Regions from separate parts of the Frankia sp. Cppng1_Ct_nod genome, predicted to be linked through region 2. Evidence: riboswitches for the same ligand, from Rfam matches in the RefSeq annotation. Region 2 holds a riboswitch; the other holds the start of a gene.
The links. Region 2 has a riboswitch for cyclic di-AMP ahead of NBW77_RS01835 (transglycosylase family protein). Riboswitches for the same ligand answer to the same signal wherever they lie in the genome.
Positions count from the first base shown of each region.

Region 1: another riboswitch for cyclic di-AMP. It lies ahead of NBW77_RS09540 (C40 family peptidase); the one in region 2 lies ahead of NBW77_RS01835 (transglycosylase family protein).

Region 1 covers NZ_CAKKTK010000024.1:26,000-34,989, reverse strand. The annotation lists gene NBW77_RS09555 (CocE/NonD family hydrolase) at 1-347, shown strand, start outside; gene NBW77_RS09550 (hypothetical protein) at 542-994, shown strand; gene NBW77_RS09545 (alkaline phosphatase family protein) at 1,043-2,656, opposite strand; cyclic di-AMP (ydaO/yuaA leader) riboswitch at 3,012-3,173, shown strand; gene NBW77_RS09540 (C40 family peptidase) at 3,284-3,913, shown strand; gene NBW77_RS09535 (transglycosylase SLT domain-containing protein) at 4,046-4,711, shown strand; gene NBW77_RS09530 (ABC transporter permease) at 4,945-5,790, shown strand; gene NBW77_RS09525 (SDR family NAD(P)-dependent oxidoreductase) at 5,760-6,581, opposite strand; gene NBW77_RS09520 (acyl-CoA dehydrogenase family protein) at 6,600-7,865, opposite strand; gene NBW77_RS09515 (phosphotransferase family protein) at 8,040-8,990, shown strand, end outside.
Region 2 covers NZ_CAKKTK010000003.1:63,741-67,620, reverse strand. The annotation lists gene NBW77_RS01845 (ATP-binding protein) at 1-1,385, opposite strand, end outside; gene NBW77_RS01840 (DUF3151 domain-containing protein) at 1,507-1,941, opposite strand; gene NBW77_RS01835 (transglycosylase family protein) at 2,101-2,832, opposite strand; cyclic di-AMP (ydaO/yuaA leader) riboswitch at 2,834-3,001, opposite strand; gene NBW77_RS01830 (transglycosylase family protein) at 3,410-3,880, opposite strand, start outside.

The DNA.
Region 1 (8,990 bases), on a different contig from region 2:
CCAGCCTGGAGTACACGGATTTCTTCGTCCGGCTCTGCGACGTCCACCCGGATGGCCGGTCGTTCAACGTCTGCGACGGGCTGGTGCGGGTGTGCCCCGGCATGGGCGAGCCGCAGCCGGACGGCAGCCGTCGGATCACCGTCGCGATGTGGCCAACCGCCCACCGGTTCGCCGCCGGGCACCGGCTGCGGGTGCAGGTCTCCAGCGGCGCGCATCCGCGGTTCGCCCGTAATCCCGGCACGGGTGAGTCGCTGCGTACGGCCACGACCCTGCTGCCGGCCGACCAGGCCGTCCATCACGACCCCGACCATCCGTCGGGGATCATCTTGTCGGTACTTCCCCGGTAGCGAAACTCCCCCGACAGCGAAACCGGTTGCGTCCGTCAGGCCGGTGCTCCGCTTCTGACGGTTCATCGGCGGTCGGCCATCGGGTTCCCCTGTGATGACGCCATCACCACAGTGTCCTGTCCCGAACCTCCCGGACCTGCTCGACGGACTACGTTCGGAGGAACATCCACTACGGACATCTGATGGGGGCATGCATGACCGCCAGAACCCTGCGGCGTGCCGGGGTCGTCACCGCCACCGGGGTGCTCGCTGCGCTCCTGGGCGCGAGTCCCGCCAGCGCCGCCTCCTCTTTCCCCGCCGGCGGCAGTGGCCCGGGTACCAGCAACTCCTCCCCGGCGGGGGCTGACCCGAACTCCAGCATGGGCGCCGCAACCAACGCCGCGAGCGCTGTCGCCAACGCCGCCGTCGACATCACGCGGGCTGCCGTCTCCCGCGCCGCGGACGCCATGGGCAGCTCCTCCACGGCGGGCGGCACTGGCGGCACCCTCAACCCTCCCGCCAAGACGAACGGCAACACCATCCCCGACCCCAACGCGAACGCCGACACCGCCAACACCGTTTCCAACGCTGCGCTGGACCTTTCCAGCGACGCACTCCTGCGCGCCGCGGATGCGTTGTCCCACGCCACCGGCTCCATCTCCGGTTAGTCGTGTCCCCGGTGGGTCGTAGCGGGTAGCGACGGATCGCTACCTGTGCTATCTGCCATCCCGGGTCGCCTGCGCGTGTTTGTCGAACTCGGCTGTGATGTGGCGTCCCCTGGCTCGCGGTCCGAGGTCGGCCGGTGCCAGGGGGCCGGGCAACCGTTCGTCGACGAGCCCGGCAAGGGCGAGGAGGTCCTGGTAGGAGGCGGATACCGGCGGTTCCGGTTCGGATGGGCCCGCCGGCGGGGGACCGGCGGCAGCCGCGGCAGGGACAGCCGGGACAGGAACAGGAGCCGGCACCGGTTCGCCGGTGAGCCGGCCGGACAGATCGGGCAGGTCGTCGCGGGGTTCGGTGAGCGACAGCAGGGACGTGAAGGTGGGCGCCCAGGCGTCCCGGGCGGTCAGCGGGGCCGCGCCTGGAGCGAAGACCTCACGCAACGTCGCGGGAACGCTGGCATGGTCGCGTACCGTCGCGTCGACGGTGGCGATGGGGACGAATGGTGAGATGACGAGCGCGGGTACCCGAACGCCGAGCATCGTGAAGTCGAACGACTCCGACTTGCGGCGCAGCAGATGTTGGATGAGCCAGCCCGTCACCCCCGGTCTGGGCGGGCCGCCGGGAGCCGGTACCGCGGTGGGCGGGGGAACGTGGTCGTAGAAACCCCCGTGCTCGTCATAGGTGACGAGTAGGACGGAACGCCGGAAGACGTCCGGGTTGGTCCGCAGGGCCTCGTACACCTGCGCGATCAGGGATTCACCCCGCGCGAAGTCACCCGGGCCGTTCGCGGGCAGGCGGTCGTAGTCCGCGTCGGCAACCTGGTTGTTGCCGGGATGCTGGCTGTTGCTGTGCCCGTGCGGGGCTGACACGTGGACGAATGGCGTCGCGTGCAACGGCGGTCGGTGGTTCGGCTCGATGAAGCTGTAGCTCGGCAGACTACCCGATGCGACATGCGCGGCAAATTCCGACGACCGGAACCAGTTGCCCGACCGTCCCTCCGACCACAGCTTGGGAAACGCCCACACCTGCGGAGTGTCATCGTAGTAGATACGCCAGCTTTTCCCGGCGTCCTCCAGGACCTCGAAGATGGTGCGGTTCTCGTAGAAGCGCGGCTCGATGTTGGTTGTCCCATCCGAGGTCGCCGCATGCAGGAAATTGCGGTTGGGCCACGTCTCCCCGGGCACGGACGCGAACCATCTGCTGCAGACTCCGAAGGACTGTGCCAGCGTGGCGAGTACGGGAATGTTGCCCGGCGGCTGGCAGTGCATGATCAGAGGTCCTCGACCGCTGACCGTGTTGGCGGGCTTGTCGCGCTGCAACAGATTCCACGCGGGCGCGAGCAGGCCGTCGAAGGCCGGTGCGGAAAGCCCTCTGCCCTTGCGTTCGTAGCTGTCGATGAAGCCCTGGTTGGTCGGTGTCCGGCGCCGGCCCGAGACGCCCAGTTGCAGCATGACCGCGTCATGGGAGTGGTCCGGGTCGACGGGCAGGACGTGTTTACCGGTCGGGGATGCGGCCTGTGCCGGGCCGCCGTTCCACCCGGGGTTCTCATATGGGCCGCCGCGGGTCAGGCCTTCGAAGTCGGGATCGTCGCTCGGTAGGTATCCGAGCAGATGGTCGAACGACCGGTTCTCCAGAACCAGGACGATCACATGGTCGATCTGGACGGTCATGCTGGTACCCCCGACACCGGTCCATATCATGCTACGGCTCGCTCAAGCGTCAGCATGTCACGTAGTGGCGACCCGATGGCATGAGGTATCCGCATCCGCATCCGTGATACCGGGATCCGTGATACCGGGCTCCGTGATACCGGGATCCGGGCAGACCGCATCCTGCCTCAGTCCAACCTTTGTGATCTTGATGGCGACGGCAGCGAGGACAGGATAACCGACACGTACAGTAGCCAATATGCGCCGATAATCCCGTAGAACTGGGACTTGCGGTCACAGCGTGTAGTTCGCTACCGTGGCCGAGCTCTCAGCAGCACCGGACTGCACGCCGAGTTCTGCCCACGGTCCGGTGTCCCTCTAGCAGTCGCCAGGGCAGAAGCGGGGGAACCATCTTCCGCCGGACGCCGCCGCCACGGCGACGTCCTTGGGGTGAAGTCGGCCGCGCATCCCCGCGCGCCGACCGGGCTTCCCGGCCCGAACCCGACAGCTAACCTCGCAGGCGTACGGGAAGGACCAACCTTGCCTGCATATCAGGCGTGTTCGGACTCGGCCGATACGACGCGTTCCGGACGCGGTCGTCACCGCGCGCCGACCACCAGTTACACATTTGGACGAGTGTCCGCGCGGGTGGCGGTCGCTGCCGCGGTCACCGGGACCGTTGCCCTCACCGGTCTTTCGGCCCCGGCCTGGGCCAACGACCAGGCGGCCGACACCACGGGCGACTCCAGCGGCGTCACCGCGGCGACCTGGGCAGGTGGTGGCGCACAGGCGGCGGGGGTCTCCGCGCCGGAGCCCGCCGTGGCCTCGCCTTCATCCTCGGCATCTCCGTCCTCGGCGGCGGGAAGTGGGTCCGCCACCGCCACCGCCACCGCCACCGATCCGGCCGGTTCGTCGGCGTCCGCCAGCAGCCTGGGTGCGAAGATCGTCTATCTGGCCTCCAAGCAGGCGGGCAAGCCGTACATGTGGGGCGCCCAGGGGCCGAACGCATTCGACTGTTCCGGTCTCGTCCAGTACGTCTACAAGCAGCTGGGCCGCAATATCCCACGGGTGACCGATGCCCAGTACGCGGCCGCGCAGAAGGTGTCTCAGGGCGCGAAGCAGCCCGGTGACCTCATCTTTTTCGGTTCTCCCGGAAACATCTATCACGTGGGGATCTACGCCGGGAACGACATGATATGGGCCGCTCCCCACAGCGGGACGGTCGTCAGGCTTCAGAAAATCTATTCCTCCCACTATCTTGTCGGTCGCATCGGGTGAACCGGTACGGCGCATTCTGACCTTTCCTTGATATTTGCCCGTCAGGAAAGGTGTCGCCGGAAAGGCGTACCGGTCTTGAATCCACCGAGCGTTCGAGCTGCTCAAACGACACCGTGAGTGAGATGTTCAACAATGTCCAAGGGAAGACACCGGAAGCAGACCCCGCACAATCGCGGCGCGATGATCGCCGCTGTCGGGGTCATCGGCACGACGGCCGGAATGATGCTAAGCGCAAGCCCGGCCAGCGCGAGTACCCCTGCTCCGACCCAGGTTTCCGACGCTACGATCGCCAGTGTCGGAATGAACGCCGGACTTTCTGGCTGCAGCGGGGCGCCGCTTGGTACCTGGGTGGCGGTGGCGCTGGCGGAGTCCGGCGGCAACCCGACTTCGCACAACTCGAACGGCGAGGACTCCCGCGGACTGTGGCAGATCAATATGCGGGCCCATGCGAGCTGGGTGGGGGACCGGGACCTGTACGATCCCGCAACCAACGCGTGGGCGGCCAAGCACGTATGCGACATTCAGGGGATAGGCGCGTGGAGTACCTACACGAATGGCGCCTATCGCCAGTATCTTGCACGGGGTGACGCTGCCGCAGCCACTTCGGGAAGTGCTTCGGGAAGTGCTTCGGGAAGTGCTGCGGGAAGTGCTGCGGGAAGTGTGAGTGCTAACCCGGCATCCCCGCCGACGGCGCAACCGTCCGGGCCGACTTCCGGCACGGACGGGGTTCCGGTCCCGGGCGCCCCGCACGAGGGTTGGTGGGGGCACTGGTCCGGGCATCGGCAGGAGTCGCCATGAGAACCGGAACCCGGGAGTAACGCGTAGACCCGTTTCTCCCGTGGGGCAACGGGCCCCGGCCGTCTTGGTCCGATGGTCGGTGCCCGTTGCACCGGAGATCGTCGGCGAACGCGTCGGTCGCTCCCAGCTTCAGGGCGAGTCGGCGTTTGAAGGGGACTGGATCGACCGCGATGACCCGGGTGGCTCCGACGCGATCGCCCTGCACCGCATTCATACCGATACCACCGGTGCCCATGATGATGATCGCGTCACCAGGGCTGATGGTGGGCCTGTCGCTGGTCATGATCAACTGGTTCGCGGCCAACACCGACGTCCCGATCGCCCTCGTCTGCGTCGGCGCTGTGCTGTTGTGTTGCCTGGTCGGCCTGGTCAGCGGCGTCCTGGTGGTGCGGTTCCGGGTCAACTCGCTGATAGCCACCCTCGGCGTGAGCCAGGTACTCACCGCCGTGGGGCTGAAGGTCTCCGACAACCGCCAGATCACCGGCGCGTTCTCCGACCGGTTCGCGACGCTCGGCAGCACGAACCTGCTGGGTGTTCCGGTGGTCGTGCTCTACCTCCTGGCGCTGGCGGTCATCCTGTGGTTCGTTCTGGAGCACACCCCGGTCGGGCGTTACCTGTTCGCGGTCGGCAGTAACCCGCAGGCCGCGCGTCTGGCCGGTCTGTCGACGGACCGGCTCGTCTACGGCTCGCTCATCGCCTCCGGCGGGGTGGCCGGGATCGCCGGCGTCATCTATGCGATGCGGGTCGGTGCCTACACCGCGGACGCTGGTCCGGGTCTGCTGTTCCCCGCGCTGGCAGCGGTGTTCTTCGGGGCATCGCAGTTCTCCCGGCGGCCCAACGTGTGGGGCACGCTGATCGCATATTTCGCGCTCGCGTTCGGTGTCAAGGGCTTGCAACTGGCCTTCGGGCCCGGCACCTTCTGGATCCAGCCGCTGTTCCAGGGCTCGGCACTACTGATCGCCGTCGCCCTGGCGAGCCGGCAGGTCGCCCAGACCCGGCGCAGCCGGCGGGCACAGGCAACCGCGGCCGCGGCCGGGTCCGAGCCCGGTCAGCCCGCCCCGTCGGCCGGCGCGCTGTAGGGGACGACCGCCTGCCCGCCGTCGACGGCCAGCAGCGCGCCGGAGGTGAAACTCGACGCGGGCCCGGCGAAGTACAGGGCCGCGCCGACGATCTCGCGCGGGTCACCCCCCCTACCCAAGGGGAATCTGCTCGCCATCGCCTCGAAGGCCGGCATGTCCCAGGCCTTACTGATGTCGGTGAAGAACGGCCCCGCCATGATCGTGTTGACCCGGACCGTCGGCCCGAAGGCCTGGGCGAAGCCGGCGGTCAGCACGTTCAACCCCGCTTTGGCCGCCGCGTAGGGCAGGTCGCCCGGTGTCGGTCGCACCGCCGCGACACTGCTGATGTTGATGATCGAACCGCCCCCTGCGCGGGCCATGCGGGCACCGACGAGCGCGGTGAGCCGGAACGGCCCCTTGAGGTTGACAGCGATGACCTTGTCGAACAGCTCCTCGGTCACCTCGGCCAGACTCGGGTAGCGTGGGGCGATACCGGCGTTGTTGACCAGCACGTCGAGGTGGCCGAACTCGTCGTGGACGGCGTCCACCAGGCGGGTGAGGCCGGCCCAGTCACCGACATGCGCCGGGTAGGGCAACGCCCTGCGGCCGGTGGTGCGGCGGACCTCCTCGGCGAGCTCCGCGCAGCCGGAGGCCTTCCGGCTGGTGATAACGACGTCCGCGCCGGCCGCGGCGAACGCGAGCACCATCTCCCGGCCGAGGCCACGGCTCCCGCCCGTCACGAGCGCCACCTTGCCCTGGAGCGGGCCGTCGTACCCGGGATCATCGCTCTGGCGCACCTGCACTCCCTCCACGGTCGGACCCTCCAACGGTCAGTGCGGGATGTCCCGCCAAGGCCTGCCCCGGTCGGTCCGCGGCTCGCCCGGCAGCCCGAGGATCCGCTCGGCGATGATGTTGCGTTGGATCTCATCCGAACCGCCCGCGATCCGGTAACCTGCAGCGCCCAGGACGTGGGCGCTCCAGCAGAACGTGCCCCACTCGCCGGTGTCCGCCGTCAGCCGCGGGCCGAGCAGCAGACCGGCCGCCTGCGACGCCAGTTCCAAGCCCGCCACCCAGCGCAGCTTGCGCAGGGAGCCCTCCGGCCCCGGTGCCCGGCCGGCCTGCCGGGACTGCTCGTCCCGCGCCGCCGCCACCCGTGCGAGCCGCTCGTTGATGAACACGTCGGCGAGCTTCTGGCGGACCAGCGGATCGTTCGTGCGACCCAGCCGCCGGGCCAGTGCCACGAGCTGCCGGAAGCCGCCGCCGACCCGGCTCGACGCGCTGCTGACCTCACGTTCGAACCCGAGGGTCGTCAGGGTCGTTTTCCAGCCTCCGCCCACCTCGCCGAGACGCATGGAGTCGGGGACCCGGACGTCGTCGAGGAAGACCTCGTTGAACGACGTACCGCCCGACATCTGGCGCAGCGGTCGGACGGTCACCCCGGGGGAGTCCAGGGCGACCATGAACGTGGTGAGGCCCGCGTGTTTCGCGACGTCCGGGTCCGTCCGCGCGATGAGCATGCCCCAGCCGGCGAACTGGGCCCCGGAGCTCCAGACCTTCTGCCCGTTGACCACCCAGCTGTCACCGTCGGGAACCGCGCGGGTGGCCAGGGCGGCGAGGTCGGAGCCGGCGCCCGGTTCGGAGAACAACTGGCAGCACAACTCCTCGGCGCGCAGGAAGCGGCGCACGAACCGGTCACGCTGGCCGGGCGTGCCGACGAGCCCGATCGTCGGGGCGATGAGGTGCAGTGTCACCAGCATCAGCTCGTGACTCGACGGAATCTCGAAGAGTGATTCCTCCTGGGCGAACACCTCGGCGAACTCGGACCCGAGCCCCGCACCGCCGTCCTCCGGCGCCCAGGCGATCGCGCCGAAGCCGGCGTTGAACTTCTGCCGCTGCCAGGCCGCCGCCCGATCGATCAGCGCCTTCTCGTCCTCGAACGACAGGTTGTGAAAGACCGACACATCGTCTGATCCGTGCCCCCAGGCCTCCTGCTGACACTCGCCCGTGGCGACCCGCGGGCCCGCGTGGTCGGCGAGCCAGGCACGTACCCTGCCCCGGAAGGCCTCGAGATCCTCGTCAGCAGTTTCCGCGCCCATGGATCTCCCTCGAGGTTGTCGGATTCGTCACATCAAGATTCGTCATGAGGTTAAGGTCTTTGAACGACAGGTGCAACGGGGCTTGTGCCAGGCTCTCCGCACATGCTGCCACCGCGGCGGGCACCCGGCGCGGCGCACGCGACACCGGGCACGTGACTATCAGGAAGGCCGGGGATGATGAGTGCCGAGCCCTGGATGTCCGAAGATCCGCCCGAGCTGGCGCCGGTCCGGCCCGGCGAGGACCTTCCGTGGCGGCGGCTGGCCGGGTACCTGCTGGCGCGCCTGGCCGAGCGGGGGCTGGAGGTCGCGGGCGACCTGTCGGTGCGGCAGTTCCCGAACGGTTCGGCGAACCTCACCTATCTACTGTCGTTCGGTCACACCCGTCTCGTGCTGCGCCGGCCCCCGTTCGGCGCGATCGCTCCGGGTGCCCACGACATGCGCCGTGAGTACCGGGTGCTGTCCCGTCTGTGGCGGGAGTACGACCGCGCTCCGCGGGCCTACGTTTTCTGCGACGACCACGACATCGTGGGCAGCGACTTCGTGATCGTCGAGTACCGCACCGGGGTGGTGGTCTGGGGGGTGCTGCCGCCGTCGCTGCGCAACCCGCACGACCGCAACCCGCACGACGCGGCCCGCAGCGTCGGCTTCGCCACCGTCGACGCCCTCGCCGACCTGCATCTCGTCGATCCGGCGAGCTGCGGCCTCGGTGATCTCGGCCGGCCCGACGGATACCTCGCGCGCCAGCTGTCGGGATGGCGCCGTCGCTGGGAACTCGTGGCCACGCCCGCGTTCGACGCGCAGATGACCGAAGCGGGCCGCCGCCTGGAGCGCACGCTGCCGACCTCGCAGACATCCGCGATCATGCACAACGACTTCAAGATTGACAACTGCCAGTTCTCACCGGGTGCACCTGAGCGGGTGGTGTCGGTCTTCGACTGGGACATGGCGACGCTCGGCGACCCGCTTGCGGACGTCGGGACGCTACTCAACTACTGGCCCGACCCGTCGGACACCGCGGATGACCATGCGTTGCACGTGCCGGGTCTGCAGAATCTGGGACTGCCCACCCGGACGCAGGTCGCGCACCGGTACGCGGCGCGCACCGGTGCCGACCTGTCACACGTC
Region 2 (3,880 bases):
GGTGGGTTGCGGATCTCCTCGCGGGCGCAGAGCGCGAGCCGGACCGTTCCCGAACCGCTTGTCACGTCCGGAGCATCCCCGTGATCGTCCCGCGGCGGCATGGAGGGTACGCCGGACCGTAGCGCGCGGGTCTTTTCCCGTAGGCCCGTGGCGAGCCTTCGGCCGTCGACGGTCCGAGCCCACTTGGCCTCCCCGGCAAGCACCGGACGCCGGTCCCGACCGGCGAGCACGACCGCGTCGATCTCGTCCTGGCCACCGGCGCCCCAGTAGGGTCCGATGGCCACGATGTCCGGCCCGAGCGAGCCTGAAACGGCGAGCCGTCGCAGATGCTCCCGCAACGATTCTTCCCAGGGGGCGCCGAGATGGTCATCCAGGCTTTCGACCAGCACCGGCAGCAGAGCTTCCCCGAGCCCACGGTCGATCTCGGCACGGAACCGGGAGAGTACCCCGAGGTAGAAGGCGAGGAAGTTGTCGGCGATCCGGTAGACACGGCGCCGGCTGCGTGGGGTGTCCGTCACCGGCATGATCCGTTCGACGAGCCGTAGCTCTATGAGCCGGTCCAGGGTGCGGGTCGGCTCGGCCCGGATGTGGTCCTTGATCTCGTTGTGCTGTGTTCGGCCCGAGGCGATGGCGTGCAGCACCGCCGCCGGATGCTCGCCGTGTTCCACCGCCGTGGCCAGTACGAGTTGTCCTTCGGTGAGCAGGGACGCCCCGGGACGGCATGCCAGCCGCAGCAGGTTGTCGGTGACGTTTGCGTCCTGGTCCCACCAAGACAGGTACAGCGGCACCCCGCCGACCAGTCCGTACACGAGTGCCCGGTCGGCCGGTGCCAGCCCGGGCAGCATGAGGGCGGCCTCGTGCGGGCGGAACGGATGCAGCGACAGCGACAGGTCGAACCGGCCGTACAACGGCGCCCGCTGCTCCTGAAGCGCGGTCATGTGCCGCACTGCCGACCCGCACAACAGCAGCCGCAGTTTCGTCCTGCCTGCTATGCGGTCGAGGAAGGCCCGCAGCACTCCCGGCAGGTCGGGTGAGGTCGCGACAATCTCGGGGAACTCGTCCAGGACGACGACCAGCGGCTCATGCTCCGCCGCCGAGGCGAGATCGTCGAGGGCGTCGTCCCAGTCGAAGTAGGGGCGGGCCAGCAGATCCCGGTACCGCCCGGGTAGACCGCTCGCAACCTGCCGGGACAGTTGCGCCAGCTCGCCGGAGGCCGCGCGGCCGGCACCCGTGTGGAAGACCGATCGCCGTCCGTCGGCGAAGTGTTGCAACAGGGCGGTCTTGCCGACTCTTCGTCGTCCCCACACCACCGCCGGGCGCGGGTCGGTCGAGTCCCACCAACGCTCCAGCGCGGCAAGCTCCTCGGTGCGATTGACGAATGCCATACGCCTCTACTTACATCGCGCGCTACTTACGTCGCCTGTAACTTACGCCAGGCGTCGGTAGGGCCTGGACGGTCGACGTGACCACGCGGTCGAGACAGGCCGAAGCCAGGTTCGAACCGGTTCAGCTGGTCTTGAGGCCCAGCACAGCGGCGGCTTCGGGATCGCTGTCGACGAGGAAGTCGCGGCAGCGGGTGGCCTCGTCGTCCTCGCCGATGGCTGCGGCCGCGCGACCCAGCGCCGCGAGTGCTCGCAGGAACCCCCGGTTGGGCTCGTGCGACCAGGGGATCGGTCCGTGCCCTCGCCAGCCGGTGCGGCGAAGCTGGTCGAGGCCTCGGTGGTATCCGGTCCGGGCGTAGGCGTAGGCGGTGACCGGTTCGCCCGCGTTCAGGGCGAGTTCGGCGAGCGTCGCCCAGGCCAGACTGGATTCGGGGAAGCGGCCGGCGATCGCCTTGGGATCCTCGCCCGCGCCCAGCGCGTCGGCCGCGGCAGGATCGAGGATGAGTTTCGTCGGGGGCGGACCGCCGAGCAGATCCGGTCGTCCAGGCGAGGTCGTCATGGTGTCCATCCTGTCCGATCGCGGTCGCGCTGTGCCGGGGTGAGGATTTGTCCTGCGACGGACCCGTAGGGAGGGGGGTGGGCCTGCGGGTCCGTCGCAGGATCAGGATCCGAAGGCGTTTGCGCCGTCGGACGGTCCTCGGGTGTTACCGGACAGGTGTCACAGGACCGTCGGGTTGGTGACGGTGATGTCCCAGAGGTTCTTGCCGACCACACCGCTCTGACCATCGGTCGTGCGTGTGAGGTAGCCGTAGAGCGAGGCCAGACCCTGCGACTCCGCGCCGTAGCGGCCGTCCACGGTCAAGACGAACTTCCTGTCGCGCATCGAGGCCTGCCAGACCATGGCGTCGGCGCGGACCTGGCCCGCCAGATCGGTGGACAGCGTGGTCCCCGCGAAGTCTGCCGAGTGCAGCTCTGCCTTTGCGCGATCGAGCGTCATCGCGGGCGCCTGCGGAGTAATCGCTCGTTCCACAGCGTCGGAACTGGATGTGCCGGCCGATGACTGCGGGGCCGGGCCGTTGTTGGTGAGGCCCATCTTCGCCGAGCAGGACGGCCACGGGGACCAGCCACGAGAATCGTAGAGCTTGTAGGCGGCCTCGTCCTGCAACGCCGGCGGCGCGTTACTGGGTAGACCGGAATACCCGAGACCATGCCAGGTACCCGCATCGAACTGGTAGGCGCCGTAGTAGCCGTTGCCGGTGTTGATGGAGTAGTTGCCACCGGACTCGCACTGGCGGAGCTTGGCGAAGTCGTCGGCGGTTGCGGCGTTCGCGGGAACTGCTGCGACAGCGAGGCCGCTACCCACAAGTGCTGTCACCGCACCGGTGGTCCGCAGGACCTTTACAGCGGTGGATGACTGTTGCGGGGCACGGTGCCTGCCAACGGACGGCATCTGGATCCTTCCCGTCGCCTACGAGGTGAGCTGTCGGGTGCGGGCTGGGAACGTGCCCGGCCGGTAACGCCAACGGGCGCTGCCAGCTTTACCCCAAGGACGCTGAGAAGTTCCAGCGTCCGGATGTGGTTCCCCCACTCCTGTCCGTATGGCTCCGCGGTAGATCCTGCCGCGTCGGGCGGGGACAGGACTCGGCGTCCGTCCGGGCGGCCTCACCGATCCGGCGAGTGGAAGGACTGTAGCGAGCCTGGCCCTTTCGAAGCAAACCCGGGTGTCGGATGAACTACAGCGGCTTGGCTCGTACCGCCCAAATGGACTAGGTGAACTCCAAATTCAAAACTCTACCCGGCGATCGGGGCACCCCTGAGTCGGGGTCGTCGCCGGTCATTTTCGTAACACCGAGTAATCGGGCCGATCGCTGCCGTGTTTTTCAGTTGTGTTTGTTGTCATATTGGCGTGGATCGGCCCGACTCGTTGTGTGTTTGGTTATGTATCGGCCGTCACCACTCGGCCATAGATGGTGTGATCATGTTTCTTCGCGTGTCACCCGAGCCTCTGAGGTCCTCGGCGGCCGGGCTCAGCCGAAGACGGCTGCCCAGGTCCTCGGGCCGCAGATCCCGTCAACCGTCAGGCCTTTGGCGGCCTGGAAGCGGCTGGCCGCGCCGGCCGACTCCGGACCGTACTGACCATCGACCCGGATGTGGTAACCCAGGCTGTTCATCTGGTTCTGCCAGGAATGCACGTCCGATCGGACCTGGTAGATCAACCCCACGGTGAGCAGTGGCCTGCCGGTGGACGTCGATCCGGTGTCCGCGCTCAGCACGACGCGGGGCGGGACCGAGGCGGCGATCGACCTGGACGAGTTGATGTTCACCCTGCCGCCGCTCGTCCGCCCGCTTGTGCCGGCGCCTGAGGAACTGGCGCCCGACGCGAGTTGGGAGGAGCCCATACCCAGGCCGCAGACCGGCCACTGGCCGAAGCCGGAGCGGGCAGCGAGCTTCAGCGCGGCCTCGTCCTGGGTGGCCGGCGAAGCGTCGCTGGGCAGGCC